2 linked regions of the Pararoseomonas sp. SCSIO 73927 genome follow. Each later gene encodes a partner of the first gene's protein in a complex. Links are inferred from orthologs where the notes say so. Each region holds a gene or a part of one and is shown on either strand. Other genes may lie near its edges.

What was found.
Region 2: the proteins of VQH23_RS02700 (region 1) and dnaG are in contact, whole or in part, in a crystal structure (PDB 2R6A), measured with the Geobacillus stearothermophilus proteins. The link is inferred for Pararoseomonas sp. SCSIO 73927 from one-to-one orthologs. Residues at the interface, in WP_033016901.1 of Geobacillus stearothermophilus: Ser13, Glu15, Ala16, Gln18, Glu91, Leu92, Asp94, Ala95, Val96, Pro97, Thr98, Ala99, Ala100, Asn101, Tyr104, Tyr105, Ile108; in WP_049624496.1 of Geobacillus stearothermophilus: Lys456, Leu457, Leu458, Pro459, Ala460, Asn463, Ala464, Leu467, Leu535, Leu536, Ile537, Ala538, Gln544, Glu545, Asp548, Tyr549, His552.

The regions. Positions count from the first base shown.
Region 1 is NZ_CP146232.1:554,130-569,068, forward strand. The notes cover bases 3,846-6,691. They hold VQH23_RS02700 (replicative DNA helicase), read left to right. Parts: upstream 3,846-4,425; coding sequence 4,426-5,958; downstream 5,959-6,691. Other genes in these bases: rplI (50S ribosomal protein L9), read left to right, coding at 3,846-4,215; alr (alanine racemase), read left to right, coding at 5,968-6,691. Also shown: VQH23_RS02670 (TonB-dependent siderophore receptor), read left to right, coding at 1-1,605; VQH23_RS02675 (Fe2+-dependent dioxygenase), read left to right, coding at 1,715-2,398; VQH23_RS02680 (hypothetical protein), read left to right, coding at 2,477-2,701; rpsF (30S ribosomal protein S6), read left to right, coding at 2,869-3,348; rpsR (30S ribosomal protein S18), read left to right, coding at 3,355-3,633; more of rplI, read left to right, coding at 3,649-3,845; more of alr, read left to right, coding at 6,692-7,050; VQH23_RS02710 (ABC transporter permease), read left to right, coding at 7,065-7,853; VQH23_RS02715 (ATP-binding cassette domain-containing protein), read left to right, coding at 7,850-8,629; VQH23_RS02720 (hypothetical protein), read right to left, coding at 8,808-9,137; VQH23_RS02725 (pirin family protein), read right to left, coding at 9,552-10,517; VQH23_RS02730 (hypothetical protein), read right to left, coding at 10,616-10,903; VQH23_RS02735 (hypothetical protein), read left to right, coding at 11,147-11,389; VQH23_RS02740 (tripartite tricarboxylate transporter substrate binding protein), read right to left, coding at 11,550-12,554; VQH23_RS02745 (DUF3891 family protein), read right to left, coding at 12,716-13,483; VQH23_RS02750 (PepSY domain-containing protein), read right to left, coding at 13,544-14,939. UniProt on the Escherichia coli protein: The main replicative DNA helicase, it participates in initiation and elongation during chromosome replication. Travels ahead of the DNA replisome, separating dsDNA into templates for DNA synthesis.
Region 2 is NZ_CP146232.1:5,400,038-5,415,128, reverse strand. What follows is about bases 6,843-9,840. They hold dnaG (DNA primase), read left to right. Parts: upstream 6,843-7,386; coding sequence 7,387-9,294; downstream 9,295-9,840. Other genes in these bases: rpoD (RNA polymerase sigma factor RpoD), read left to right, coding at 9,366-9,840; VQH23_RS25555 (GatB/YqeY domain-containing protein), read left to right, coding at 6,877-7,335. In the rest of the region: VQH23_RS25590 (threonine ammonia-lyase), read right to left, coding at 1-141; transcription elongation factor GreA, read right to left, coding at 149-619; carB (carbamoyl-phosphate synthase large subunit), read right to left, coding at 819-4,067; VQH23_RS25575 (hypothetical protein), read right to left, coding at 4,079-4,465; VQH23_RS25570 (hypothetical protein), read right to left, coding at 4,462-4,710; VQH23_RS25565 (LysE family translocator), read right to left, coding at 4,707-5,339; carA (glutamine-hydrolyzing carbamoyl-phosphate synthase small subunit), read right to left, coding at 5,341-6,738; more of rpoD, read left to right, coding at 9,841-11,306; VQH23_RS25540 (GNAT family N-acetyltransferase), read left to right, coding at 11,308-11,892; VQH23_RS25535 (hypothetical protein), read left to right, coding at 11,949-12,845; VQH23_RS25530 (tyrosine recombinase XerC), read right to left, coding at 12,924-13,817; VQH23_RS25525 (hypothetical protein), read right to left, coding at 13,817-14,488; VQH23_RS25520 (hydantoinase/carbamoylase family amidase), read left to right, coding at 14,561-15,091. UniProt on the Escherichia coli protein: RNA polymerase that catalyzes the synthesis of short RNA molecules used as primers for DNA polymerase during DNA replication.

The sequences.
Region 1 (14,939 bases):
AACGTCATGGGCCAGTCCAGCAGCGTGGTGGACCGCGACGACATCGACACGCGCCGCTGGGGCGTCGCCCCCTCCATCGCCTTCGGCCTCGGCACGCCGACCACCTTCTCGCTGGAATACCTGCACTACCGCGACCGCCACACGATCGACGGCGGCATGCCCATCGTCTTCAGCGGCCCCGGCGCCACCGGCCGCCCCGCCTCCGAGTACGGCGTGCGCCGCGCCAACTTTTACGGCATCGACAACGACCTGGACAACGTGACGGTGGACCGCGTCACCGGCCGCCTGTCCCACCGTTTCAGCAACTGGCTCACCGTCACCAACGACACGCGCTACACGCATGTGGACCGCTACACGGCACTGACCGCGGCCACCTGCGGCGGCCAGACCGCGACGGTGTCCTACTTCAACTCCTGCTCCGGGCAGTTCTTCCGCGGCCTGAACCCCACCCTCGCCTATGGCGGCGGCAGCAACGCGCCGTACCATCAGGTGAACGAGGGGATCCAGAACCTCACCACCGCCCTCGCCCGCTTCACCACCGGCCCCTTCCGGCACGAGCTGACGGCCGGCGTGGACATCGCGCACGAGACGGTGGACCGCACGGCCTACCCCTACTCCCCCACGCGCCCGAGCGTCACGCTGCTGAACCCCTGGACCAACAACGACCTGATGCTGAACACGGGCGCGGCCAACAACGTCCGGAACACGGAATCCACCAATCTCGGCCTGTTCCTGAACGAGCGCCTGTTCCTTTTGCCCACGCTCTCGGTCTATGGCGGCTTCCGCTGGACGAACTACGACTTCGACTACAAGGCCGGCGCGCCGGGTCTCGCGCCCTCCCAGAACGTCAGCGTGCGCGACAGCTTCTTCGACCCGCGCGCCGGCGTGGTCTGGGAGCCGACGCCGAGCCAGACCTACTACTACTCCTACTCCACCTCCACGACGCCGCCGGGCACCTTCTTCACGACCTTCCCGGCCGATGCGGGCAGCTTCAACAGCAACTTCGAGCCGACCCGGAACACCAATCACGAGATCGGCGCGAAGATCAGCCTTCTCGACCAGCGCCTGGGCCTGACCGCCGCACTCTTCCACTCCGAGCGCAACAACGCCCTGGCCCCCTCGGACACGGCGGTGGGCGAGTTCGTGGCCACCAATGACCGTCAGCGGATCCGCGGCGTGGAGCTGGGGATCACCGGCCGCATCACGCCGGAATGGAATATCCTGGCCAACTACACCTACCTGGACAGCAAGACGACGCGTTCCACCACCGCCACCAGCGTCGGCCGGCGCGTGCAGTACGTGCCGAAGCACTCTGCCTCGGTCTGGACGACCTACGACATCGCCCGCGACACGCCCTGGAACGTCACGGTCGGCGCCGGCATCGTCTATCGCAGCCAGGTCTTCGTGGACACGGCGAACACCGCGGAGGTGCCGGACAACTTCAGCCTGGACGCCCTGATCCAGCACCGCATCAACCAGAACCTGACGGTGCGCGTGAACGGCTACAACCTGACGGACCGCACCAACTACGAGGGCCTGTTCGGCAACCGCGCCGTGGTCGCCGGCGGCCGCACCGTGCTCGTCTCCCTCGCCGCCGACTTCTGACGGCGGGTATGCGGGGGCGGGATGCGCCCCCGCACATGACGCCGGGCGGCGGGAGTGGCACAAGGCCACCCCCGCCGCCCGCTCTCGTTTCCAAGCCCGGAGCGCCCCGATGCTCGTCCGCATCCCCCAGGTTCTGACGCCCGCCGAGGTCGCCCTCTGCCGGGAGCGCCTGGAGGCCGCCGCCTGGCAGGACGGCCGCGCCACCGCCGGCGAGCAATCCGCCAAGGTGAAGAACAACCTTCAGATCCCCGTGGACTCCCCCGTGGCTGGGGAACTGGGCGAGCTCGTCCTCCGCGCCCTCGGCCGCAGCCCGCTCTTCGCCACCGCCGCCCTGCCGCTGCGCGTGCTGCCGCCCATGTTCAACCGCTACGACCCCGGCATGACCTTCCGGCCGCACGTGGACAACGCCATCCGCGCCGTGCCCGGCACCGGCGGGCGTATCCGTGCCGATGTCTCCTCCACCCTCTTTCTCACCGAACCCGGCGACTACGACGGCGGCGAGCTGGTGGTGCAGGACACCTACGGCGAGCAAGCGGTGAAGCTCCCGGCCGGGGACATGGTTGTTTATCCCTCCACCTCCCTCCACCACGTGAACCCCGTGACGCGGGGCAGCCGCTGGGGCTCCTTCTTCTGGACCCAATCCATGGTGAAGGACGACGCCCAGCGCGCCTTACTCTACGAGATGGACATGGGGATCATCGCGCTCCGCCAGGACCTGCCGGACGACCACCCGGGCGTGCTCGCCATGACCTCCGGCTACCACAACCTCCTCCGCCGCTGGGTGGAGATCTGAGAGCCAGTCCGAGGGGCGAGCATACCTCGGCGCGCTCGCGCGTTTCCCTCTCCAGGCCCAGAAAGAACGGAGAGACCGATGAGCGACAACCATGACAGGTCGGGCCAGGACCACAGCGAGGACCAGAGCCCCGCGCCCGGCCCGGGCAGCGATACCCACACCAAGGGCGGCGCCCCGACCAACAAGGCCCATGAGGAGGCCGGGGACGGCAGCCTGGCCGGCTCGATCCCCGCCGGGCTGGGCTCCGAGGAGCTGCGGAAGCTGGCCGAGGGCGGCAAGACCGACGACGGCGGCACCGGCTGACCGCGCCGGGGACCACGCCCCCTTCAACCGGCTTGCCCCCGCCCGTCCACCCGGCTATACGCCCCCGCCACCCTGCCGGGCGCGAGGCATCGCGCGCGGCTATGCCCTTTTTCCGGCCCTCGCATCCCGCGTCGGCCTCCGGGGCTGAGACATCCGAAGGGAAACAGATGCCGCTGTATGAAACCGTGCTCATCGCGCGGAATGATCTGACTCAGGCGCAGGTCGAGGCCATCGCCGACCAGGTCGGCGAGATCGTCGGCGCCGCCGGCGGCGAGATCCGCAAGCGCGAGTACTGGGGCCTCCGCGGCCTCGCGTACAAGATCAAGAAGAACCGCAAGGCCCACTACATGCTGCTGGGCCTCGACTGCCCGGCCGAGGCCGAGAAGGAGACCGCGCGCCAGCTGGGCCTGCACGAGGACGTGCTGCGCCACATGACGCTGCGGATCGAGACGATTGACGACGCCCCCTCCGCCATCCTCGCCAAGCGCGGCGACGACCGTGAGCGCGACCGCGGCTTCCGCGGCCCCCGCCCGGCCGGCCGCTTCGGCTCCGGCCGCGGCCGCGAGCGCGGCGACGACCGCGAGGAGTTCCGCGCCCGCCCCCGCGACGACGCGGACGGCATGGGTGGCATGGGCGGCGAGGAGTAAGCCAAGATGTCCGACACGACCGACCTGACCCCCGCCGCGCGCCGCCCGGCCGTCGGCGCCCGCCGGCCCTTCTACCGCCGCCGCAAGTCCTGCCCCTTCTCCGGCCCGAACGCGCCGAAGATCGACTACAAGGACGTGCGCCTGCTCTCCCGCTTCCTGAGCGAGCGCGGCAAGATCGTGCCCTCCCGCATCACGGCGGTTTCCGCCAAGAAGCAGCGCGAGCTGGCGAACGCCATCAAGCGCGCCCGCTTCCTGGCGCTGCTGCCCTACGTCATCAACGACTGATCGGGGCATAGCACCATGATCAACGTCATCCTGATGCAGCGGGTCGAGAAGCTCGGCCAGATGGGCGACACCGTGAAGGTGAAGCCCGGCTACGCCCGCAACTTCCTCCTCCCCTCCGGCCGCGCCATCCGCGCGACCGAGACGAACCTCAAGAAGTTCGAGGCCGAGCGCGCCCAGCTCGAGGCCCTGAACATCAAGCGGCGCGAGGAGGCCGAGCGCGTGGCCGAGCGGATGGAGGGCCTGCAGGTCGTCCTGATCCGCTCCGCCGGCGAGAGCGGCGCGCTCTACGGCTCCGTCTCCGGCCGCGACATCGCGGACGCGGTGAAGGACGCCGGCCTGACGATCACCCGCGACCAGGTCGTCCTGGAGCAGCCGATCAAGTCCCTGGGCCTCACCACCGTCCGCGTGGCGCTGCACCCGGAGGTCTCGATCCCCGTGATCGTGAACGTCGCCCGCTCCCCGGAAGAGGCGGAGAAGCAGGCGCGCGGCGAGGACCTGCGGGCCGAGCAGGAGGCCGAGGAGGCCTCGCTCGAGGCCGAGCTGGCCGCCGAGCTCTCCGAGCTGGGCGCCGCCCGCGAGTAAGCGGCGCGCCACGGGCACGCCGGAAGGATGGCCGCCTCCGCAGGGGGGCGGCCATTCGCGTTTCCGGCACGTCGCGCCGGGGTTATCAGGCCGCGGTCCTGGCACCGGGCGGGGGCCCGTGGCGGCTTATCCACATGATCCACCGCCATCCACAGGACCCCGGGAAAGGTCGGAGGGGACGCGGCACGCGCCGGGGGCTAGACTGGACCCATGAACGCCTTCGACTCCCTCGTCCAGCCCGGGGCCGAGCCGTCCGGCAACGGGCTGCTGGGCCTCTCCCAGCGCCTGCCCCCCTCGAACATCGAGGCGGAGCAGGCCCTGCTGGGCGCGCTCCTGGCCAACAACAAGGCCTATGAGCGGGTTTCGGAGTTCCTGGCGGCGGAACACTTCGCCGACCCGATCCACGGCCGCATCTTCCACGCCGTTCAGCGCCGGATCGAGGCCGGGCAGCTCGCGGACGTGGTGACCCTGCGGGCGGAGTTCGAGCACTCCGGCCTGCTGGACGAGGTGGGCGGCCCCGCCTACCTGACGCAGCTCCTCACCGCCATGGTCGGCATCATCAACGCCGGCGAGTACGGCCGCGTCATCTTCGACTGCTTCCTGCGCCGCCAACTGGTGGACCTCGGCGAGGTGGTGGTGAACCGCGCCTTCGGGGCGGAGCCGGAGCTGGACGGCAAGGCCCAGCTCGAGGCGGCCGAGCAGGCCCTGTTCAACCTCGCCACCGACGGGTCCTCGGACGGCGGCATGGTTACCTTCGAGAAGGCCCTGGCCGAGGCGGTGAACCTCGCGGAGCGCGCCTTCTCCACCCCCGGCGGCGTCTCCGGCCTTTCCACGGGGCTGCGGGACGTGGACAGCAAGCTCGGCGGCCTGCACCCCTCGGACCTGCTGATCCTCGCGGGCCGCCCGGCCATGGGCAAGACGGCGCTGGCCGTGAAGATCGGCTTCGGCGCCGCCCAGGCCGTGATCCGGGAGGCGCGGGACAAGGATCCGAACGCCGTGGTGCGCGGCGGCGTCGCCATCTTCTCCCTGGAAATGAGCGCCGACCAGCTCGCCACCCGTATCCTGTCCGAGCAGTCCCGCGTCTCCGGCGACCGCATCCGCCGCGGCGACATCGCCCAGCGCGACTTCGACAAGTTCGTGGAGGTGAGCCGGGAGCTCTCCTCCATCCCCCTCTTCATCGACGACACCCCGGCCATCACCATCTCCGCCCTCCGCACCCGCTGCCGGCGGCTGATGCGGACCAAGGGGCTGAGCCTCATCATCGTGGACTACCTGCAGCTGATGCGCCCCGCCGCCGGAACCCGGCCGGAGAACCGCGTGCAGGAGATCAGCCAGATTACCCAGGGGCTGAAGGCCATCGCCAAGGAGCTGTCGGTCCCGGTGATCGCCCTCTCCCAGCTCTCCCGCCAAGTGGAGAGCCGCGAGGACAAGCGGCCGCAGCTCGCCGATCTCCGCGAATCCGGCTCGATCGAGCAGGACGCCGACGTGGTGATGTTCGTGTACCGCGACGAGTACTACCTCGCCCAGAAAATGCCGAAGGAGCTGAACTTCGACAACGGCGAGAAGTACACGGAAGCCCTGGACAAGTGGCAGAAAGACATGGAGATGGCCCACAACAAGGCCGAGCTCATCGTCTCCAAGCAGCGCCACGGCCCCACCGGCACCATCCGCCTCTTCTTCGAGGGCGAGTTCACCCGCTTCGGCGATCTCGACCAGACCCACGACCAGGACAACTATGAGTAAACCCCCGACTTGACCGCCACCGGGGCTGAACCCGCCGGCGTCCTGACCGTCGATCTCGATGCCGTCGCCGCCAACTGGCGCACCCTGCGGACCCTTCACGCGGAGGCCGGCGGCGGGAAGGTGGGCGCGGCGGTGAAGGCTGACGCCTACGGCCTGGGCGCCGCGGCCGTGGCCCCGGCCCTCGCTGCCGCCGGCTGCCGCCACTTCTTCGTCGCCGGCATCGCGGAGGGCATGGCGCTCCGCCCGGTCCTCGGCCCCGCGCCGATGATCGCCGTGCTGAACGGCTTCCCCCCCGGCGCCGATGGGGACGCCGCCCTCACCCCCGTGCTGAACAGCCCCGGCGACATCGCCGCATGGTCCGGCACCGGGCGGGGCGCCATCCTGCACCTGGACACGGGTATGGCGCGCCTCGGTCTCTCCCCCGCCGAGCTGGACGCGCTGGCGGAGGATCCCTCCCCCCTCCGGGGCCTGGACCTCCGCTACGTCATGACCCACCTGGCCTGCGCGGACGAGCCGGCCCACCTCATGAACGCCGCCCAGGCCGCCCGCTTCGCCGCCGCCCGCGCCCGCCTGCCCGGGGCGCCCTCCTCCTTCGCCAACTCCGCCGGCATCTTCCTCGGCCGGGACTTCGCCTCGGACCTCGCCCGGCCGGGCTGCGCGATCTACGGCCTCAACCCCACCCCGGGGCGTCCGAACCCCATGCGCCCTACCCTCCGCCTGGCCGCGCCCGTGCTGCAGGTGCGGGAGATCCCGGCCGGAACCCCCGTCGGCTACAGCGCGGCCTGGACGGCGCCTCGCCCCTCAAGGATCGCCACCGTTGCCGCGGGCTACGCCGATGGCTATCTCAGGTCCCTCTCCGGCCGGGCGATCGGCCGGCACAACTGGCAGGATGTGCCCTTGGTGGGCCGGATCTCCATGGACCTCTCCGCCTTCGACGTGACCGACCATCCCGCCATCGGCCCAGGCTCCATGATCGAGCTGATCGGCCCCGGCAACTCGCCGGACGACGTGGCCGCCCGCGCCGGCACCATCGGCTACGAGGTGCTGACCGCCCTCGGCGCCCGCTACCGCCGCGCCTACACCGCCGCGTGACCCCTCCCTCCCTCATGGCCCTCGCGCCGCTCGACTGGGTGGCGGCCCTCGGCCGCGCCGCCCTGGACCTGTGCCAGCGCACCGGCGCGGTCACCCTCTTCGCGCTCACGGCGCTGAGCCACCTGCTGCGCCCGCCCTTCCACCCCCGCCTCTTCCTGCGGGCCTTCCTGGATATCGCCTGGTTCTCCCTGCCCGTGGTGGGGCTGACCGCCCTGTTCACCGGCATGGTGCTGGCGCTGCAATCCTATTCCGGCTTCTCCCGCTTCGGGGCGGAAGGGGCCATCGCCAACGTCGTCGTCCTCTCCATCACGCGGGAGCTCGGCCCGGTGCTGGCGGGGCTGATGATCGCCGGGCGCATCGGCGCCGCCTTCGCGGCGGAGATCGGCACCATGCGCGTGACGGACCAGATCGACGCCCTCACCACCCTCTCCACCAACCCGATGAAGTACCTCGTCACCCCCCGCCTGCTGGCCGGCATTCTTGCCATGCCGCTGCTGGTGCTGGTGGCGGACATCCTCGGCGTCATGGGCGGCTACCTCATCGGCACCCTCAAGCTCGGCTTCTCCGGCCCCGCCTACCTCAAGGCCACGCTGGACTTCCTGCAGTGGATGGACGTGGTCAGCGGCCTGGCGAAGGCAGCGGTCTTCGGCTTCGTCGTGGCGCTGATGGGCACCTGGTGCGGCTACACCTCGCGCGGCGGCGCGCAGGGCGTGGGGGCGGCCACCACCACGGCCGTCGTCTCCTCCTCCATCCTCATCCTTGCCCTGGACTACGTGCTGACCGAGGCGTTCTTCGCCCGATGAGCAACATGCAGGTGCCGAAGATCCGGCTGCGCGGCCTGAAGAAGTCCTTCAACGGCAAGCCCGTGCTGGACGGCGTGGACCTGGACGTGATGCCCGGCCGCTCCATGGTCATCCTCGGCGGCTCCGGCACCGGCAAGTCCGTCACCATCAAGTGCATCCTCGGCCTGATCGACCCGGACGAGGGCACCATCGAGATCGACGGCCGGAACGTGCTGGCCATGTCCCGGCGGGAACGGGAGGCGGTGCTGGACCGGACCGGCATGCTCTTCCAGAACGGCGCCCTCTTCGACAGCCTGCCGGTCTGGGAGAACGTCTGCTTCAAGCTTCTCGCCCAGGGCCGCCTCCCCCGCGAGAAGGCCCGCCAGCGCGCGGTGGAGGCGCTGGTGGATGTCGGCCTCGGCATGGGCGTGGGGGAACTCTACCCCGCCTCCCTCTCGGGGGGCATGCAGAAGCGCGTGGCCCTCGCCCGCGCCATTGCCTCCCAGCCCGAGATCATCTTCTTCGACGAGCCGACCACAGGGCTGGACCCCATTATGGGCGCGGTGATCGACGGGCTGATCGTGGACTGCGTGAAGCGCCTGGGCGCCACCGCCGTGACCATCACCCATGACATGGCCAGCGCCCGCCGCATCGGCGACGACGCGGCGATGCTGCACAAGGGCCGCATCGTCTGGACCGGCCCGGCCTCCGCCCTGGGCGAGACGGGAAACCCCCTGGTGGACCAGTTCGCCCGCGGGGAGCGCGAGGGGCCGATCGCGATGGAACTGCGGAAGTAGGCCGCCGGCCGGTGGTCGTGGGGATCAAGGCTGACGGCACCGCCCGCCCCTCGGTCGGGACGTGCCGGAGCTGAAGCCGGACGCGAGGCCACCTTGGGCAGCGGTCTCGTCGACAATGGCGTGAGCGGGCACAAGCACCGGAAGCCGGATCCTGATCCTGGCGCCGGCTGAGCTCGATCTACTCCTCGGGCTGCCTCGGCAACCGGGGGCGTGCGGGCCGGGAATCGATGACAGGACGCGTGCCGTTCGCCCGAGCATCCGCCTCCAGCGCCCCGACGGCCCGCCAGACTTCCCCCATCGCTTGGTGGGCGCCATCCTTGGCGGCACTCCGGGCCCGCTCAGTCAGCAGCTCCTCGCGCTGTTCCAGGGCGGCGACCCTCTTTTCCATCTCCTCCAGGCGGGCCGCCATCTCCTTGATGGACGTCCCATGCTTCCCCTGGGTGACGAAAAGCTCTTCGACCTTGCGCGCGAGGGCCCACAGCTTCCCCGCCGTGTCGAAGAAGCCCACTGGCTAGGAGGCCTGGATACCGAGCTTGCGCAGGACCTGATCGGCCTGCTCGCTGTTCTCGCGGGACCGCTGATCGAGGCGGCTCATCATGGCATCCCATTCCCGCTTGCTCGGGACAGACCGCAAGTGCCGGGAGGCAGGAGCCCCCGCGCTCTTGGCTGTGTAGGTCTGACCGGCGTCAGCGGCAGCCGTCGTCCTCTTGTACAAACCCCTGAATGTCTTCCGCATGAAGACCCCTTTACGCCTGCAGGGGGCGGCCTCGCCCCAACAGCGCCGTGACACCTCATGAGGGTATCACCGGCCTCCCTGACAAGTCACGGTGACAAGTCACGGTGACTTGTCAGGGAGCCAAGGCCGGTTGCGGGCAATGGGCCGGACCCGTCCTCTCTCCGGCCACGAACTGCCCCCGCAGGATCAGCTTGTCGGCGACCCGCCGGACGGCGCCTGCACCTGCGCCCGCACCCGTTCAACCGGCAGCGGGATGAACTTCTTCTCGTCCCCCGGCACGGTGCCGAAGCGCCCCGCGCGCCAATCGTCCTTCGCCTGCTCGATCCGCTCGCGGGAGGAGGAGACGAAGTTCCAGAACAGGAAGCGCGGCCCGTCCATCGCGGCGCCGCCCAGCATCAGCAGCCGCGCGCCCTGCGGCCCCGCCGTGATGGCAAGTCCCTCGCCCGCGCGGAACACCAGCATCCGCCCGGCCTCGAAGCGGTCGCCGGCGATCTCCACCGTGCCCTCCACCACGTAGGCGCCGCGCTCCTCGTGTTCCGGCAGGGGCAGCGAGGCGCCGGGGGCCATCACCGCATCCGCGTAGAACAGCTCCGAGGAGGTGACGACGGGCGAGCGCGCGCCCCAGCCCGTGCCCGCGATCAGACGCAGCCGCAGGCCCCGTTCCTCGATGACGGGCAGGGTAGCGGCGGGGTGGTGCGCGAAACCCGGCATCGCCTCCTCCTGCGCGCGCGGCAGCGCCACCCAGGACTGGATGCCGTAGAGCGGGTTGGGGTGGCCCCGCCGCGCCTCGGCCGTGCGCTCGGAGTGGGCGATGCCGCGCCCGGCCGTCATCCAGTTCACGTCGCCCGGCCGGATCGGCAGGTCGCTGCCCAGCGTGTCCCGGTGCTGAATCTCGCCCTCGAACAGGTAGGTGACGGTGGAGAGGCCGATATGCGGGTGCGGCCGCACGTCCAGCCCCTGCCCGGTCAGGAACTCACCCGGCCCCATCTGGTCGAAGAAGATGAAGGGGCCGACCATCTGCCGCCCCTTCGCGGGCAGGGCGCGGCGCACCTCGAAGCCGCCGATGTCGTGCGTGCGGGGCAGGATCACCTGCCCTACCGGCCCCGCGCCGCACTCGGGCATCAGCCCTGTCGGATCGCCATCGACGCTCATCGGGAACCCTCCGCCGGTTCCATCCTGGCACGGCAGGGTGCGGGCGGTCACGCCATGCGATCGGCGCAGCCAAGCCAAGCGTTCCGGCGAGGCGGGACTTAAGCGGCCGCGAGGGTCACCGGCCTCTCGCCGGTGCGCTCCCGGTCCTCCGCCGGCGGGGGGTCCGGCGGGCTGGGTCCTGCCTCGTCCCGGGTGGAAGCCTGTCCCGCGCGCCGCCTCTCCGACCAGTCGGCCGCTTGCGCCCGCTCCAGCCGGTTCACTAAGTCCTGGTACTCGGCCCGCTCCTCCAGCGAGAAGGTTGGCTCCGCCGCCGCCCGGCGCATCGCCCGCAGCGCAGCGAGGCCTTCCGAGCGCAGCCGCTCCGGAGATCCGAGAAGAGCTTCCACCACCTCCCGCTTCCGCGCGCGCGCGTCCGGAAGGTTAGGCGAGCGCCGTGCACCCTGTCCCATCAACCCTCGAGTCCGTTCATGTAAATGTCACCGAAGAAGGCCCGTGCGGGTAGAAAGTTTCGATAGACAAAAGATAGCGGATGTCAGCGAAATTTACCGTTGTATGCTGGGGGCACCGCCTTGACGTTCGCGGAACGGATGACACGTCTGAAGAAACCAACTGCATCTCGGGAGGCCAGAATGGCGGAGAGCAGGCCCTCTTGGCTCGACGATACCCCGGAAGGTCTCGACGAGATTCTGGAGGAGTTGGTCGCGTGCTTCAATGAACGCGACTTGTCCAGGGCTCTCCTCCGCGCCGTCGGGCTGGTCCTGATCCAGAGAATCGCGCCACCGGACGAGGTAGCGGCGCGAACGGCCCAGTGGCAGGAGCGCTGGCGCGAGACGGTCCGGCTCGAGCAGCAGCCGTTCCACCGGCAGCTCTGAGGCAGGCCTTCGGCGCCACCTCGCGCCCGACGGGTGAGGCGTCGAGCCCGTTCCGGGCGCCACCCCGCGGGCCGGGCGGGCCACGGCGCCCCTTCCCGACCGCACACCCTGGACGGTCCCCGAAGCCGTGGGGGCGCCCTTCCCCTCCGCCCTTTAGGCCCTAGCCGTCGGCGGTGATGCCCAGCCGCCGGATCAGCCCGGCCCAGCGCTGCCGCTCCGCCGCGGTCAGCTCCGTGAAGGCCTGGGAGGTGGAGGCGACCACCTCGAACCCCGCCCCTTCCAGCACGCCGCGCACCCGCGGCTCCGTCAGCGCCGTCCGCGTCTCGGCCGAGAGCCGCGCGGCCACGCCCGCGGGCGTCGTGGACGGGGCGACCAGCCCGATCCAGGCGTAGCTCGCCGCGTCCGGCACCCCCGCCTCGGCCAGGGTGGGCACCTCGGGCAGCCTCGCCAGGCGCACATCCGCCGTCACGGCCAGGGCGCGCGCCCTGCCGTCCTGCACCTGCGGGATGATGCCGGCCGCGATCTGGATCATCGCCTGGATGCGCCCGGCGACGAGGTCCAGCGTCGCCTCGGGGAAGCCGCGATAGGGCACGTGGACCAGGTCGATCCCCAGCCGCGCTTTCAGCTCCTCCATCGCCAGGTGCCCGGCCGAGCCGGGGCCGACGGAGCCGAAGCTCATCGTCCCCGGATTCGCCTTGGCGTGGGCGACGAAGGAGGCGAGATCCCGCGCCGGCACGGAAGGATGCACGACCAGCAGCTGCGCCCCGCGCACGAGCTGCGAAAGGTAGGTGAGGTCCGCCGCCGGATCGTAGGGCAGGCGCGCGTAGAGGGCGGGGGCGGTTACCAACGGCCCGTTGATGCTCACCCCGATCGTGTGCCCGTCCCGCGCCTTGGCGATCAGGTCCGTGCCGAGATTGCCGCCGGCGCCGGAGCGGTTGTCCACCACGAAAGGCTGGCCGAAGGCCTCCGAGAGGTGTGGCACCAGGGCCCGCGCCGCCGTGTCCGGCGTGCCGCCCGGCGGGAAGGGCACGATCACCCGCACGGGGCGCGTGGGCCAGGGCTCCTGGGCGTGGGCATCGGGCGCGCGGGCGGCGGGCGCGAGCGCCGCCAGCGCCGCGCCGCCGAGGAGGGCGCGCCGGGTGGGTGCGGTGCGATCAGGGTTCATCTCGTTCTCCTCCCGCCGGAGGGGTGTCGGCCCCCATCCGCAGTCGGTCCCGGTGATTCCATTTCGGGACGCATCGCGCCAGGGGGTCGCAACCCCGGGGCGGCGATGCCGTCCCCGGGGCGGCCAAGCCGTCCCCAGGGCGGCGAAGCCGTCCCGCCCCGTCAGGCCGGGACCAGGGTCTCGGCCAGCGTGCTCCAGCGCGCGTCGCGCAGGTCCCGGCGCATCGCCTCCTCGTCGGTCCAGCGCGTCCCGGCCGGGAGGCGGATCGCCTCGCAGCGGAGGGTCAGCTCGCCCTCGCGGAAGGGCCAGGGATCCAGGGACCAGCGGGACGCCCCCTGCCGCACCAGCCGCATCTTCCGGGTGCCGCCATCCTCCATCGGGGCCTCCCCCGCCTTGTCCGGGTCGGCGAAGCAGAGGGCGAGGGAGAGGGCGTCGGTGACCGCGACAAGGGCGGAGTTCCGCGCCACCTGCTCCGGCGTCGCGCCCAGCCTGGCGGCCCAGTCCTCCTGCAACGCCCTCTCCTTCGCGTTGTTGCGGTCGATCGCGGCGTGGTCCTCCGGCGGCAGGCGATCCGGGTCCATGTACTGCGTGTAGATGCGCGAGCCGTGCAGTGAGATCAGCAGGGCGGGCCAGAGGCCCCAGGCGGCGCGGGCCGTCTCCACCCCCCGCGCCCACATCGGGGCATGGACCGCCGCGCCGAGCTCGGTGAAGGCGTGGGGCAGGCCGGTCTCCGGGTTGAGGGTCGGGGCCGCCTCCCAGCCCAGCCAGGCCACGTCGTGCAGCCCGGCGGCGAGGATCACCTCCGGCGCCGGGTCCGGCCGCGCGAAGCCGGGGGCGCCCCAGGCGGCCATCATCTGGCCCGAGAGGATGGCGTGGGAGGGCTGGGGGATGAGGAGGCGGGCGCCGTCCTCCAGGCTTCGCAGGATCATGCGGCGTCAACGCGCGAGAGGGGCCTGCGGACGCGGCCGCCGCACCCGGCAGCAGCCGCATCACGGCCGAACGCGCCGCGCCCCGGCGAGCCGGCGTGCCCAGCCGCGGCAGGCCCGCTGCAGCCCGTCCACCAGGCCGACGACGAGCATCGACGCGCCCGCGAGGGGGAAGAGGATGCCCAGCCCGGCGATGATGGCCAGCAGCCCCGGCGGGACGGGGCGTTCTGCCCGCGGAGGAGCGGCCAGCTCGCCCTTCGGCCGCCGCTTCCACCACATGACCGTGCCGGTGGTCACGAGCGCGAGGATACCGATGCAGGGCAGCAGCATGAGGAGCTGGTTCGCCAGCCCGAAGTACCGGCCCATGTGGATGGCGACGCCGAGCTCCACGGCCTTCGCCACGGCGCCGTACTCGCGGAAGCCGACATCGCCCAGGATCTCACCGGAGTACTGGTCGATATGGACCGTCCGCTGCGCCTCGGGCTGGTGGGGGTAGGCCACGGCCATGTAGACCCCCCTCTCCCCGCGGGGCAGGCTGAGGCGGTAGCCGCCGGGCATCCCGGCAGCGGCCAGGATCTCCACGGCCCTGTCGAGCGAGACCGCCGACGCGGCCGGACAGGCCGCAACGTCCTCGTGGTGGTGGCCGCCCCCGCACGCCCCCCCGCCCGTAGAGGCCGGCATGGGCGCCTGGTGGAGGGTCCAGGGCGCATCGGGCATGACCGCCGCGACCGGCCCGGCCGTGCTCTGCATCGCGCGCCTCGATCCCTCGGGATAGCCGAGGTTAGCGGCGTTGCTGACCGGCGCCAGGACCTGCCCGCCCCAGATCGTCGCCCAGGGCAGGCCGGTGACGACGAGGAAGACGATCAGCGCGCCCGTGTAGAGGCCGACCACCTGGTGGATGTCCCGCCAGAGCGGCCGGCGCCGCGCCCGCAGTCGCGGGAACCACTTCCCGTCCATCCGCCCGCCCCGCGGCCACCAGAGATACAGGCCGCTGAGGACGAGGATGACGGTCCAGGAGGCGGCGAGCTCGACGATGGCGTCGCCGAAGTCGCCGAGCAGCAGCGAGCCGTGCATCCGGTCCGCAAAGCCCACCAGCGTCCGCTCGTAGACGTGCGAGCCCAGCACCCGGCCCGTGGGCGGATCCACGAAGACCCGCAGGGCCTCGCCCCCGCCTGTCGTGAGGAAGAGCTGCGCCGTGCGCCCCGCCTCCTCGGGCATGTCAATGCGCGTGACACGCCCGCCCGGGAGGGCGGCCTCCGCCGCCGATGCCATCGCGCCCACGGGAACGGATGGCGCGGAGGCCGAGGAGGCGAAGCGCAGCCCCGGCTGCAGGGCGTCGTTGATCTCCCTCTCGAAGAGATAGACCGTCCCGGTCAGGGACAGGATGACGAGGAACGGGACGACGAAGAGTCCGGCATAGAAGTGCCAGCGCCAGATCATGCCGTGGAGGGAGCGAGCG
Region 2 (15,091 bases), 4.8 Mb from region 1 along the record:
GCAGCCCGTCGCACGGCCCACGGAAGGGGCCGGGATGGTGGGCGTGCGCATCACGGCGCCGCGGATCCGCTCCGCCGCCGCGCGCACATCGGCGAGCGTGATGGCCGGCGCCACCGGGGCGTCCGCGGCGGCGCTCAGCACGGCCGGCTCAGAAGGCGACCTTGGTGATCTCGACGGAGCGGGCCCCGCCCGGCGCCGGGACCTCGACGCTGTCCCCCACCTTGCGCCCGAGCAGGGCCTTGGCGAGGGGCGAGGAGATGGAGATCGACCCGTTCTTCATGTCCGCCTCGTAGGCGCCGACGATGCGGTAGGTCTTCTCGTCCTCCGTCTCCTCGTCGACGATCGTGACGCGGGCGCCGAAGCGCACCTGGTCGCCGGACATCTTGGAGACGTCGATCACCTCGACGGAGGGGATCACCCCTTCCAGGTCGGCGATACGGCCCTCGATGAAGGACTGCTTCTCGCGCGCCGCGTGGTACTCGGCGTTCTCCGAGAGGTCGCCATGGGCGCGGGCCTCGGCGATGGCGCGGATCACGGCCGGACGCTCCTCGGCGCGCAGGACGCGCAGCTCGTCCTCGAGACGGGCGAGGCCCTCGGCGGTCATCGGGAACTTCTGCATGGGCGGGTTTCCCCCGGGACTGGCGGTCACGTCTCACGAATCCGGCCCCGCACCCCTTCAGGGCACCGGGCCGGCCTAGATGCGGCCGCCGCGCCCCCAGCCCTCGCAGGAGCATGGGGACGCGGCGGCTGAAACGCTTGGGGCGGGTGCCGGCCTTTCGGCCGGTCCCGCCCCTTGTCGGGTGGGGCCCTCTCGGACCCTACGAGAACGAAGGCTGAAAATACGCCTGGAGCGGCGCCACATCAAGAGTGCCCGCCCGGAGCGCCGCGATGGCGTGCACCGCCGCCCGGGCACCCGCGACGGTTGTGTAGTGGGGAACGCCCTGGGTGAGGGCCCCGCGGCGGATGTCGAAGCTATCGGAAACGGAGCGCCCGCCACCGGTGGTGTTGATCACCAGCTGGATCTCGCCGGACTTGATGGCGTCCACGCAGTTCGGCCGGCCCTCCAGCACCTTGTTCACCACGCGAACGGCCAGCCCCGCCTCCCGCAGCCGCGCCGCGGTGCCGCGGGTGGCCATGATGTCGAAGCCCATCTCCGCCAGGCGCCGGGCGAGCGAGACGGCCGCCGCCTTGTCCGTGTCCTTCACCGAGACGAAGGCGGTGCCCTTCTCCGGCAGCTTCACCCCCGCGCCCATCTGGGATTTGAGGAAGGCCCGCTCGAAGGAGAGGTCGAGGCCCATCACCTCGCCGGTGGACTTCATCTCCGGGCCCAGCAGCACATCGACGCCAGGGAAACGGTTGAAGGGGAAGACCGCCTCCTTCACCGCGACGTGGCGGTTGATCAGGCTGTCATCCAGCCGGAACTCCGCCAGCTTCGCGCCGGCCATCACGCGGGCGCCGATCTTCGCCACCGGCACGCCGGTCGCTTTCGCCACGAAGGGCACGGTGCGGGAGGCGCGGGGGTTCACCTCCAGCACGAAGATCTCGCCGTCCTTGACGGCGTACTGCACGTTCATCAGGCCCTTCACCTTCAGGGCCCGGGCCATGGCCTCGGTCTCGGCCTTCAGCTCCGTGATGATGGCGGGCGGCAGGGAGTAGGGGGGCAGGGAGCAGGCAGAGTCGCCGGAATGGATGCCGGCCTCCTCGATGTGCTCCATCACCCCGGCCACGTAGACCTCGCCATCGCCGTCGGCGATGCAGTCCACGTCCACCTCGATCGCGTCCTGCAGATATTGGTCGATCAGGATGGGGTTCTCGCCCGAGACCTTCACCGCCTCCTTGCCGAAGCGGAGCAGCTGTTCGTGGTTGTGCGCGATCTCCATCGCCCGGCCGCCGAGCACGTAGGAGGGGCGCACCACCACGGGGTAGCCGATGCGCTCCGCCTCCTTCTCCGCCTCCTCCAGGTTGCGGGCGATGCCGTTCTGCGGCTGCTTCAGCCCGAGGCCCTGGAGCATCTGCTGGAAGCGCTCCCGGTCCTCCGCGATGTCGATGGCCTCGGCCGAGGTGCCGAGGATGGGGATCCCCGCCTTGTCCAGCGCCTGGGAGAGCTTCAGCGGGGTCTGCCCGCCGTACTGCACGATGCAGCCCAGCAGCGTGCCGCGCTCCTGCTCCTTGCGGATCAGGGCGATCACGTCCTCGCCCGTCAGCGGCTCGAAGTAGAGGCGGTCCGACGTGTCGTAGTCGGTGGAGACGGTCTCCGGGTTGCAGTTGACCATGATGGTCTCGAACCCGGCCTCGCGCAGCGCGTAGGCGGCGTGGACGCAGCAGTAGTCGAACTCGATGCCCTGGCCGATCCGGTTCGGGCCGCCGCCGAGGATCACCACCTTCTGCCGGTCCGTCGGATCGCTCTCGCAGACCGGGGTGCCGAAGCCGCCCTCATAGGTGGAGTACATGTAGGGGGTGGAGGAGGCGAACTCCGCCGCGCAGGTGTCGATGCGCTTGTAAACGGGGTTCACGCCCAGCCGCTCGCGCCGCACCTGCACCTCCGGCTCGTGCAGCCCGGCCAGCTTCGCCAGCCGCTTGTCGGAGAAGCCCATGGCCTTCAGCCGGCGGAAGCCGGTGGCATCGGTGGGCAGGCCGTTCTCGATCACGCCGGCCTCGGCGCGCACGATCTTCTCGGCTTCCCGGATGAACCAGGGGTCGAACTTGCAGGCGTTGTGGATGGTCTCGACCGACAGGCCCGCACGCAGCGCCTGGGCCACCGTCAGGATCCGGTCCGGCGTCGGCGTGGCGAGCGCGCCGATCATCGCCTCCTCGGAGCCGTCGCCGGGAATGGCGATCTCGTCCAGGCCGGAAAGCCCCGTCTCCAGCCCGCGCAGGCCCTTCTGCAGCGCCTCCGCAAAGGAGCGGCCGATGGCCATGGTCTCGCCCACGGACTTCATCGCGGTGGTCAGCGTCGCGGGGGTGCCCGGGAACTTCTCGAAGGTGAAGCGGGGGATCTTCACCACCACGTAGTCGATCGTCGGCTCGAAGGCGGCCGGGGTGGTCTTGGTGATGTCGTTCGCCAGCTCGTCCAGCGTGTAGCCCACCGCCAGCTTCGCCGCGATCTTGGCGATCGGGAAGCCGGTGGCCTTGGAGGCGAGCGCGGAGGAGCGGGAGACGCGCGGGTTCATCTCGATGACGACCATGCGGCCATCCACCGGGTTGATGCCGAACTGCACGTTGGAGCCGCCGGTATCCACGCCGATCTCGCGCAGGCAGGCGATGCTGGCATCGCGCATGCGCTGGTATTCCTTGTCCGTCAGCGTCAGCGCCGGCGCGATCGTCACGCTGTCGCCGGTATGGACGCCCATCGGGTCCAGGTTCTCGATGGAGCAGACGATGATGCAGTTGTCCGCGCTGTCGCGGACCACCTCCATTTCGAACTCCTTCCAGCCGAGCACGCTCTCCTCGATCAGCACCTCGGTCGTCATGGAGGCGTCGAGGCCGGCGGCCACGATCTGCTCGAACTCCTCGCGATTATAGGCGATGCCGCCGCCCGTGCCGCCGAGCGTGAAGCTCGGCCGGATGACGCAGGGCAGCTTCACCATCTCCAGCGCCGCGCGCGCCTCCTCCATGGAGTGCGCGATGCCGGAGCGCGGGCTCTCGATGCCGATCTTCGTCATGGCATCGCGGAACTTCAGCCGGTCCTCGGCCTTGTCGATCACCTCGGCCTTGGCGCCGATCAGCTCGCAGCCGTACTTCGCCAGCACGCCCGCCTCGGCCAGCTTCAGCGCGGTATTCAGCGCGGTCTGCCCGCCCATGGTCGGCAGGATGGCGTCCGGCCGCTCCTTGGCGATGATCTTCTCCACCACCTCGGTGGTGATCGGCTCGATGTAGGTGGCGTCGGCCAGCTCCGGGTCCGTCATAATCGTGGCGGGGTTGGAGTTCACCAGGATCACCCGGTAGCCCTCAGCGCGCAGCGCCTTGCAGGCCTGGGCGCCGGAATAGTCGAACTCGCAGGCCTGGCCGATGATGATCGGGCCGGCGCCGATGATCATGATGGACTGGATGTCGGTGCGCTTGGGCATGGGCGTCTCGTTCAGCGAGAGGTCGGGGCGGCGGGCGGGGCCGCGCCGGGCAGGTCGCGCAGCAGCAGGACCGCCACCGGCGCATGGGCGATGAGCAGGGCGCCGGCCACGGCGGCCGGGTCCGATGAGGGCGCGAGTTCGGCGAGCGGGTGCCACCCGTCCCACCAGGCCCAGCCGTGCAGGGCGAGCGAACCGGTCAGGGCCGCGGCGACGCGCAGGGCCGGGGTGAGGAAGAGCTTGATGGCCCAGCGGAAGAGCAGCGTCGTGGCCGCCGCGGCGGCCGCGAAGAGCAGGTAGGAGAAGGCGAAGAGATAGATCGCCTGCACGATCGTCAGGTTCAGGATCAGCGCCAGCACGCCGATCATGGCGACGGCGCCGGCGAGCAGCTGCGGCGTCATCGCGCCCTCCCCAGGAACGGCCTGCCGATCAGGAACAGCACCGCGTGAACCCCGGCCCAGAGGGCGGCGGCCAGGGCGCGGCCCCCTTGCCGGTCGTCGTCGGCGAAGAACACGATCCCGCCGAGCGCCACGAAGGAGATCGCAATCCCGCCCAGCCACGCCCTGTCGCGCGGCTGGCCCACGCGGGTCAGCGTCCACCAGGCCAGCAGGGAGAGGGGGAGGGCGAGGACCAGCAGGCGGATCATGCGCGTCGATCCGTCGCCAGCTTCACGGCCAGCAGGGCCAGCGCCCCGCCCAGCACCCAGCGCTGCACGGCCAGCCAGGCCGGGCGGGTGGAGAGGAACCGCGCCACGCCGCCGGCACCGCCCACCAGAAGCGCGTCGAACACCGTGCAGATGGCGATCTGCACCGCGCCGAGCACGAGGCCCTGGGTGAAGAGGCTGCCCCGCGCCGGGTCCATGAAGGCCGGCAGCACGGCGACGTAGAACAGCGCCACCTTCGGGTTCAGCGCCGCCGTCGCGAAACCGAGGATGAAGAGGCGCCGCCCGCTCTCCGCCGGGATGGGCCGCGGGGAGAACAGTGCCTGCCCGCCCGGCCGCAGGCTCCCCCAGGCCAGCCAGCCGAGATAGGCCGCGCCGCCCAGCCGCATGGCGTCGTAGGCATAGGGCACGGCCAGCAACGCCGCCGTCACGCCCAGCGCCGCGCCGAGCATGATGACGAGGCTGCCGGTCTGGCACCCGATCAGCGACAGCATCCCCGCCCGTGTTCCCTGGGTCAGCGTGCGCGACACCAGGTAGAACAGGTTCGGCCCCGGCGTGATCGCCAGGCCGACCGAGAGCGCCGCGAAGGCGAGGAGGGAGGCGAGGGACGGCAAGTCAGCCCGCCTTCACCCGGTCGATCATGTCGGTGAAGCGGTGGAACAGGTGGTGGCTGTCGCTCGGCCCCGGCGAGGCCTCCGGATGATACTGCACGGAGAAGGCGTTGCGCCCCTCGCAGGAAATGCCCTCGTTGGACCCGTCGAAGAGGCTGACATGCGTGACCTTCACGCCCTCGGGCAGCGACTTGTCGTCCACCGCGAAGCCGTGGTTCTGGCTGGTGATCTCCACCTTCCCAGTCGCGAGGTCCTTAACCGGCTGGTTCGCGCCCCGGTGGCCGCGGTCCAGCTTGTAGGTCTTCGCGCCCAGCGCAAGGGCGAGGAGCTGGTGGCCCAGGCAGATGCCGAAGACCGGCTTGCCTGCGTCCAGCACGCCCCGGATCGCCGGCACCGCGTACTCGCCCGTCGCCGCCGGGTCTCCGGGGCCGTTGGAGAGGAACACGCCGTCCGGCCCGTGGCGCAGGATTTCCTCCGCCGTCGCGGTGGCGGGCACCACCGTCACGTCGCAGCCCGCATCGGCCAGGCAGCGCAGGATGTTGCGCTTGGCGCCGTAATCCACCGCCACGACCTTGTGCTTCGGCGCCGTCTCCTTCGCGTAGCCCTGGCCCCAGGCCCAGAGCCCGCCATCCCAGCGGTAGGACTGGGTGCAGGAGACCTGCTTCGCCAGGTCCATCCCCTCCAGCCCCGGCCAGCCCGCTGCCTCCGCCCGCAGCGCAGGCAGGTCGAAGACCCCGTCCGGGGCGTGGCAGATCACGCCGTTCGGCGCGCCGGCTTCGCGGATGAGGGTGGTGAGCGCCCGGGTGTCCACGCCGGAGATGCCGGGCAGGCCGTTGCTCTTCAGCCAGTCATCCAGGTCCCGCGTGGCGCGGTAGTTGGAGGGCTCCGTGATGTCCGCCTTCACCACCAGCCCGAGCGCGGCGGCGGTGGTCGCCTCCGTGTCCTCGGCGTTGGCGCCGACATTGCCGATATGGGGGAAGGTGAAGGTGATGATCTGCCCGGCGTAAGAGGGATCGGTCAGCGTCTCCTGGTAGCCGGTCATGCCCGTGTTGAAGCAGACCTCGCCGACCTTCTTGCCGGCGGCCCCGAAGCCGTGGCCCCAGATCACCTTGCCGTTTCCCAGCACGAGGCAGGCCGTCGCCCCCTCGGGCACGGTGTCGGCGTTGGCGTCCGGGGCAGGGGTGGCGGCAGGGCTCATCTCGGGCTCCGGGGCGGGGTTGGTTTCGGCGCGGGGAAGATCTGCAAGAGAGAGGCCGGTGGCGGCCAGCACCGCCGTCCAGTGGCGCGGCGGGATGGCGCGGGCCTGGCGCCACTTCCGGATCGCCTCTGTGCCCACGCCGCAATGCGCCGCCGCGGCGCTGGCGCCCCCCATGAGGGTGAGAATCTGCTCGACCGTCCGCATGCCACCCTTATGTGGGAAATTTTTTCCCAATGGAAGAGCGGCCCGCCTGGCGGCCTGGGAAGTCTCTTCCCAACCGCTTGCATGGCCCTCCAGGCCGATCCGATCTACACCGCGCCCCCGAGATCAGGAGAACCCGCAATGAGCCTGCGCGCCCGCTTCACCGAAGAATTGAAGGCTTCCATGCGCGCCGGCGACGCGGCCCGCACCTCCGCCATCCGGATGATCACCGCCAAGCTGAAGGACGCGGACATCGCCTCCCGTCCCAGCGGGGTGGACCAGATTGGGGACGAGGCGATCACCTCCATGCTCCGCGGCATGGTGAAGAGCCGGCGGGAGAGCGTGGAGATGTACCGGCAGGGCAACCGCCCGGAGCTGGCGGAGAAGGAGGAGGCGGAAATCGCGGTGATCGAGTCCTTCCTGCCCCAGCAGATGGACGAGGCCGCCATGGAGGCCGCCGTGAAGGAGGCCGTGGCCGAGACCGGCGCGGCTTCGATCAAGGAGATGGGCAAGGTGATGGCGGCGCTGAAGGCGAAGCACGCCGCGGTGCTGGACATGGCCAAGGCCGGGCCGATGGTGAAGGCGGCGCTGGGGGGCTGAGGGCTGGCTGCTGGGAGGATGTAGCCGGAGAGGATACAAGGAAGGGGAGACATGCCCCTTCCCCCCAACTTCCTGGACGAGCTGCGCGCCCGCACCCCCCTGCCGCCGCTGATCGGGCGGAAGGTCAAGCTCACCCGCAACGGGCGCCAGTGGAAGGGATGCTGCCCCTTCCACAACGAGAAGACTCCCTCCTTCTACGTCTATGACGACCACTACCACTGCTTCGGCTGCGGCCAGCACGGCGACGCCATCGGCTTTACCATGGGCACCGAGGGCCTGCCCTTCCGGGAGGCGGTGGAGCGCCTGGCGCACGAGGCCGGGCTGGAGGTGCCGAAGGAGTCCCCCCGTCAGGCCGCGCGAGAGGCCAAGGCCAGGACCCTTCACGACGTTCTCGCCGCCGCCGCCGAGCAGATGCAGCGCCAGCTCCGCGCGCCGGAGGGCCGCGAGGGCCTGGACTATCTCCGCCGCCGCGGCCTGACGGACGAGACGATCGAGCGCTTCGGCCTCGGCTGGTCCGGCGCCGGCCGGGGTGCCCTGACCGCCGCCCTCAAGCCCTTGGGCATCGAGCCCCGGCAGCTGGCCGAAGCCGGGCTGGTGAAGCCAGCGGAGGGGCGGGAGGGGACCTACAACGACTTCTTCTACAACCGCGTGATGTTCCCCATCCGGGACCGGCGCGGCCGCATCGTCTCCTTCGGCGGCCGCATCCTGGGCGACGGCCAGCCGAAATACCTGAACGGGCCGGAGACGGAGGTCTTCGCCAAGCGCCGCACCCTCTACGGACTGGACCTGGCGCGGGAGGCGGTGTTCCGCGGCCAGGCCGACCTGATCGTGGCCGAGGGCTACATGGACGTCATCGCCCTGCACCAGGCGGGTTTCACGGGCGCGGTGGCCCCGCTCGGCACGGCCCTGACACCGGAGCAGATGGAGGAGATCTGGAAGGTCACGCCGGAGCCGATCCTCTGCCTGGACGCCGATGCGGCGGGCCTCCGCGCCGCTGCCCGCTCCGCCGAGATGGTCCTGCCCCTGCTCGGCACGGAGCGGACCCTGCACTTCGCCACCGTCGAGAGCGGCAAGGACCCGGACGAGCTGATCCGCGCCAAGGGCCCGGCCGCCTTCGAGGCGGTGCTGAAGGCGAAGAAGCCCCTTTCGGTCGCCCTCTACGACCTGATGGCCGATGGCCGCCCCCTCGGCACGCCGGAAGGGAGGGCGGCCTTCCGCAACGACCTCGTCGCGGCGGCAGGGCAGATTCCCGACAAATCCCTGGCCGCCGAGTACCGCAGCGCCCTGCTGGACCGCTTCTTCCAGAGCACCCGCCGCCCGCGGGAGGCGCGCCCGGCCCCCGGTTCCTTCTCCCCGGACGGTAGCAGGGGCGGCGGCAGGGGCGGCGCCCGGCCGGGCTTCCGCCCGCCGCCGCGCCTGCCCCCCCGCACGGTGCCGGAGCAGGAGGCCACCCGGAAGGAGCAGGCCCGCTGCCTGCTCGGCATCACCCTCGCTCATCCCTGGCTGCTGAACGAGGTGGAGGAGGCCTTCGCCCTGCTGGAACTCCCCCACGGCCACCCCGCCGCCCTCCAGGCGGCCCTGCTGGCCTGGCACGCCGGGCTCGTCCTCACGGAAGCGTCAGAAGCCGGGCCGGGCTCGCTTGACTCGGCCGAACTCGTCTCCCACTTGCACGAGACCGGCCTCGACGAGGCCCGGGCCTGGGTGATTCGCGCGACCGGTCTCCCGCGGGAGGCCGGGCCGGAGGCCCAGCCCGGGGAAGCCCTCGCGGGGTGGTGGCATTTCTTCGGCTTCCTGCGGGGCGAGGGCGCGCTGGTCGAGGACCTGGAAGAGGCAAGGCGGGAGTTGGAAGCGGGGAACCCCGCCGCCCAGGCCCGCGTCGTCAGCCTCTCTCGGACCCTGCGCGCCTATCGCAGCGGCGAGACCGGGCTGGAGGATGGCGCCGAGGGCGCCAGCGCATAGGGTAGGGAAGCTTCGTTCCGGTGGCGGTGGAAACCGCCGGCCGGCATCTGGATCCGTGGCGGGAGATTGGCATGGCGACGAAGGTGGCGAACGGCACGGAGACGGCTGAGCACCGCGACGAGGCGGTGGAGGGCGCGCTGCTCGACAGCCTCCTGGCCTCCGTCAAGAAGCTCATGGCGAAGGGCAAGGAGCGTGGGTACATCACCTACGACGAGTTCAACGCCGCGCTTCCCCAGGGCCAGGTCTCCTCGGAGCAGATCGAGGACACCATGGCCCTCTTCTCCGAGATGGGCATCAACCTCGTTGAGGCTGAGGAGAGCGCCGACGAGGACGGCGAGAAGAAGGCCGCGCCGAAGGCCGAGGGCGAGGAAGAAGGCGAGGAGGGCAAGGAGGGGTCTGAGGACGAGGAGAGCGGCGGCAACGTCGACGAGAACTCCCTCGGCCGCACCGACGACCCGGTCCGGATGTACCTGCGGGAGATGGGCAGCGTCGAGCTGCTCTCCCGCGAGGGCGAGATCGCCATCGCCAAGCGCATCGAGGCCGGGCGCGACATGATGATCGGCGGGCTCTGCGAGAGCCCGCTGACCTTCCGCGCCATCATCGGCTGGCACGAGGCGGTGGTGGCCGGCAAGCTGCTGCTGCGCGACGTGATCGACCTGGAGGCGACGAACAACGCCGACATGCCGGACGGCCCGCCGCCGGAGGCCGAGGAGTTCGAGGAGGGCGAGGAGGGCGAGGGCGTCGGCCTGTCCCTCTCCGCCCTGGAGGAGAAGCTGAAGCCGGAGGCGCTGGCCGCCTTCGAGGCGATCGAGGCCGCCTACGCCCGGCTGGAGAAGATGTCCTCCAAGCGGATGGAGGCCTACACCTCGGGCGGCGAGCTCGCGGGCAAGTCCGAGAAGTCCTACGAGAAGCAGCGCCAGGAGCTGGTCGCCCTCGTCCAGAAGGTCCACCTCCACAACAACCGGATCGAGGAGCTGGTCGACCAGATCAAGGGCCTCTACCGCCGCATGGTGGGCTTCGAGGGCCAGATCCTGCGCCTGGCGGAGAGCCACAAGGTCAAGCGCGCCGAGTTCCTGGAGCAGTGGGCCGGGGCCGAGATGGACCCGACCTGGTTCGACCGCCTGGGCAAGCTGAAGGGTAAGGCCTGGCAGGCCTTCGTCGCGAACAGCCGCGACGACGCGGAGACCATCCGCTCCGAGATCGGCAAGGTGGCGGCCATGACCGGCCTGCCGGTGGCCGAGTACAAGCGCGTTTACCAGACCGTGTCCCGCGGCGAGCGCGACATGACCCAGGCGAAGAAGGAGATGATCGAGGCCAACCTGCGCCTCGTGATCTCCATCGCCAAGAAGTACACGAACCGCGGCCTGCAGTTCCTGGACCTGATCCAGGAGGGCAACATCGGGCTGATGAAGGCGGTGGACAAGTTTGAGTACCGCCGCGGCTACAAGTTCAGCACCTACGCGACGTGGTGGATCCGGCAGGCGATCACCCGCTCCATCGCGGACCAGGCGCGCACCATCCGCATCCCCGTCCATATGATCGAGACGATCAACAAGCTGGTGCGCACCAGCCGCCAGATGCTGCACGAGATCGGGCGGGAGCCGCAGCCGGAGGAGCTGGCCGAGAAGCTCGGCATGCCGCTGGAGAAGGTCCGCAAGGTCCTGAAGATCGCGAAGGAGCCGATCTCCCTCGAGACGCCGATCGGCGATGAGGAGGACAGCCACCTCGGCGACTTCATCGAGGACAAGGCGGCCATCATCCCGCTGGACGCCGCCATCCAGTCCAACCTGCGCGAGGCGACCACCCGCGTGCTGTCCAGCCTCACCCCCCGCGAGGAGCGCGTGCTGCGGATGCGCTTCGGCATCGGCATGAACACCGACCACACGCTGGAGGAGGTGGGGCAGCAGTTCAACGTGACCCGCGAGCGCATCCGCCAGATCGAGGCAAAGGCGCTGCGGAAGCTGAAGCACCCGACGCGGTCGCGAAAGCTCCGGTCCTTCCTGGACAACTGAGGTGTCCGCGGCCCCCGATCCCCTGAACCGGGTCACGACCATCCCGGTCCAGGTTGAGGTGACCTTCCTGCGGATGGAGAACCCGCCGGCGGACGCGCCGGCGGCCCTGCCGCCCGATGCCGGCGTGATCCACGTGCCCGGCTGCAGCGTGGCCTTCTACCGCTACCTCTACAACACGGTGGGGCGCGACTGGTGCTGGTGGCTGCGCCGCACCGTGCCGGACGCGAAGATCGAGGCCATCCTGCGCGACCCGGCCGTGTCCATCCACGTCCTCTACCGCGGCGGGGAGCCGGCGGGGTTCTACGAGCTGGAGCGGCGCTGGGACGGCACCACCAACCTCTCCTATTTCGGCCTCATGCCGCAGGCCATCGGGCAGCACATGGGCCGCGCCTTCCTCCGCCACGCCATCGATACGGCCTGGGACGGTGCTTGCAACCTCATGACGGTGAACACCTGCACGGCGGACCACCCGCGCGCCCTGCCGAATTACGTCGCGGCCGGGTTCCGCGCGGTGCGGCGGGTGCGGGAGGAATGGCCGGTGCCGAGCAACCTCGGCCTGCGCCTGCCCGCGCCGCCGCGGGGCTGACGGCCGGGGGCCAGAAGGGCTGTCCCGGCGTCTCTCGGGGGGAAGGGAGAGGGCCGGTGGCCGAGGACGGACCGGATTTCAGGGCGAAGCAGCGGGACGCCGGCGACGGCCCGCCCGGCGCGACGGCCGCCTTTCCCTATGACCGCATGACGGTGGAGCGGTTCCGCGAGGCCTTCCCGCAGGCGCGGTGGCGCGAGGATCTCGGCGCCTGGTTCGTGCCGGGCACCCGGGCGGAACGGCGGCTGACGGCCTGGATGGGCCGGGAATGGACGGGCGTGCTGGCCTATGCCGACGAGCGCGGCCGGGACGCCTTCACCTTCGAGCCGATCGAGAGTCCCTACCTGGAGGCCGCCGATGCGCTGGTGGTCCGGACACCGTATTCCCGGGCTGTCATCGCCGAGCTGCGGGAGGTGCCCTGGGCCCGCTGGGACCCGGCCTCCAGGGCGTGGCAGGTGCCGTTCCGGTCGTTGGAGGCTCTGCGCCGCCACTGGCCGGCCATCGAGGCCGCGGCCCGACAGGCGGAGCCCGAGGAACGGCGGAAGCGCCGGGAGGCCCGCGCCACCGCCCCGGAAGATGGAGAGAGGCGGGCCGAGGCCGCCGAGCGTCGCCGGAAGCGGTATCCCGTGCCGGAGCAGGCCCTGCCGCCGACGGACCGTGTCCTGATGACCCATGTCGGGAGCGTGGTGTTCGAGGCCGTCACGGGCGAGCCCGTCGAGCCCGCGCTCGCCGCCCGCTTCTACCCTGCCGTCGCTGCCGCCCCCGCGGCGCTGGTCTGGGCGTCCTGGCGCAGGCCGGAGCATGAGGAGCTGGTCCGCGCCTGGCCGGCCCGGACGCCGCCCGGCCCCGACGAGCTGGCGCGCGGCTGGTGGCAGCCGACGATCGAGGTGCTGCGGGAAGAGCGCCGCGGGGCGGCATCCCGGGAGCGGGCCCGGGCGACGCGCCGGTCGAGGTAAGGGGCCGGGCAGGGGGATTAAGCGGCTTCCGGCCCCGGCCATCGCGCCGGGACCTGCGGCTCCCCTGCGGCTCCGTGATCAATCGGCCCGCGGGTGGGCCCGCCGCCAGGTTTCCAGCAGCCCCGCCTGATCCACCGCCGTGTAGCGCTGGGTGGTGGAGAGGCTGGCATGGCCCAGCAGCTCCTGGATGGCGCGCAGGTCGGCCCCACCGCCCAGCAGGTGGGTGGCGAAGGAGTGGCGCAGCGCGTGGGGCGTGGCGTGCTCCGGCAACCCCGTGGCGCGGCGCAGGTCCTGCAGCGCCCGCTGCGCCACGGTGGCCGCCAGCCGCCCGCCCTTGGCGCCGGTGAAGAGCGGGTCGTTCGGCCCCGCGGCGCCGCGGTGGCGCAGCCATTCCGCCATCGCGGCCTCCACCGCCGGCAGAACGGGCACCACCCGCTCCTTCCGCCCCTTGCCCATCACGCGAAGCCCCTGGCCCGCGCGCGGCGCATCGCGCATGTCCAGCGCCAGGGCTTCCGAGATGCGAAGGCCGCAGCCGTAGAGCAGGGTGAAGAGGGCCTGGTTCCGCGCCGCCAGCGCCGGACTGTCCTCGAAGCTGTCGGTGGTGGCGGTGCGCGCCTGGGATTCCGTCAGGGCGCGCGGCACGGGCGGCTTGCGGCGCGGGCCCGTCAGCCCGCCCAGCGGCAGCGGCTCCAGCCCGTGCCGGCGGACGAGGAAGCGCAGGAAGGTCTTGATCGCCGAGAGCTGCCGCGCGCGGGAGGCGTTGCCGATCCCCTCGGACGCGCGATGGGCGAGGAAGGCGCGCAGGTCGGCCAGGCGCAGCGCGGCTAGGTCCGGTTCTCCGCCCTGATGGACCGTGAGGAAGGCCAGCAGGTCCGAGACATCGCGGCCATAGGCCTCCACCGTCTCCGGGCTGGCCCGGCGCTCGCCGGAGAGCCAGTCGAGGAAGGCGTTCCGCGCGGGAAAGGCCGCGATCACGGCCGGACGTCCAGCGCTTGGTTCAGGGCGTGGGCGAGCGCATGGGCCAGCAGGCGCAGCGGAGCGGTGGCGCCGCGCAGCGGCAGCCGCCCCGCCTCCCGCGCGCCGAGCACCAGCAGCCGGGGGCGGGCCCCCGGCAGGCGGGCCAGGGCGTCGCGGGCGATCAACGGGTGCGCCTCCCCGTGCAGGGCGGCGTCCGCGGGGGCTTCGCGCAGCAGCACCTCGCGCCCGGCCATGATCCCCGCCACGGCGCCGCAGGGCAGGTGCCGGATGCCGGGGGAGGGGGGTCCTTCGGCGGCCAGTGCGGCGCCCTCCAGCCCCAGCAGTGCCGGCCACTCGGCGGAGACCACGGCGATCGGGTCGGGCGCGCCGATCAGCGCCGTCACGGCCGTGGCGGCGCGCAGCGTCAGGTCCTGCCCGGCCCGGGCGGCCTCCGCCACCGCACCCGTCTCGGCGCGGGCGGCGCCCAGCAGCGCCTCCATGTGGTCGGCCAGGGTCTCGCCGTGGACGCGGACCGGGGGGTGCAGGGCGCGGTACAGGGCCGGCCGCTCCGCCAGGAAGCCGGGATTCGCGGCAAGGTAGGCCGCGACGCGCGCCGCCTCCTCGTCGGCGGGCCCAGTGGAGGGCCCGTCGGGCGGGCGGCCGGGCTGGGGGGAGGAGCGGATCATCCCCCGCAGATTGCCAGGGTCCGCCGCCCCGTGCGAATCGGTCCCGCGAGACAGGAGAGGGGCGGAGAGGGAATGGGCGAGGCCGGTGGTATCGGCGCGGCGGCAGGGCTGGAGCGCGCGCTCGCGGGGCGGCTCTTCGACCGGTTGCGCGAGACCTCCTTCGACGGCGTGGGCATCACCCGCGAGAGCTACGGCCCCGGCGAGTCCGCCGCGCTCGACATCCTGGAGGAGGAGGCGCGTGCCCTGGGGCTGAAGACGGCCCGGGACGCGGGCGCGAACCTCGTCGTGACGCTGGAGGGGCGCGATCCCTCCCTTCCGGCGGCCGCCTGCGGCTCCCACCTCGCTTCCGTCCCCCAGGGCGGCAACTTCGACGGCGCGGCGGGGGTGGTGGCGGGGCTGGCGGCCCTGGCGCGCTTCCGGGCCGAGGGCTTCCAACCCGCCCGCCCCATCCGCCTCATGGCCCTGCGCGGCGAGGAGAGCGCCTGGTTCGGCCGGGCCTACATGGGCTCCTCCGCCCTGTTCGGCCGCCTCTCGGCCGAGGACCTGGCGACGCCGCACGTCCTCACCGGCCGCCCGCTGACCGATTCCATGCGCGGGGTGGGC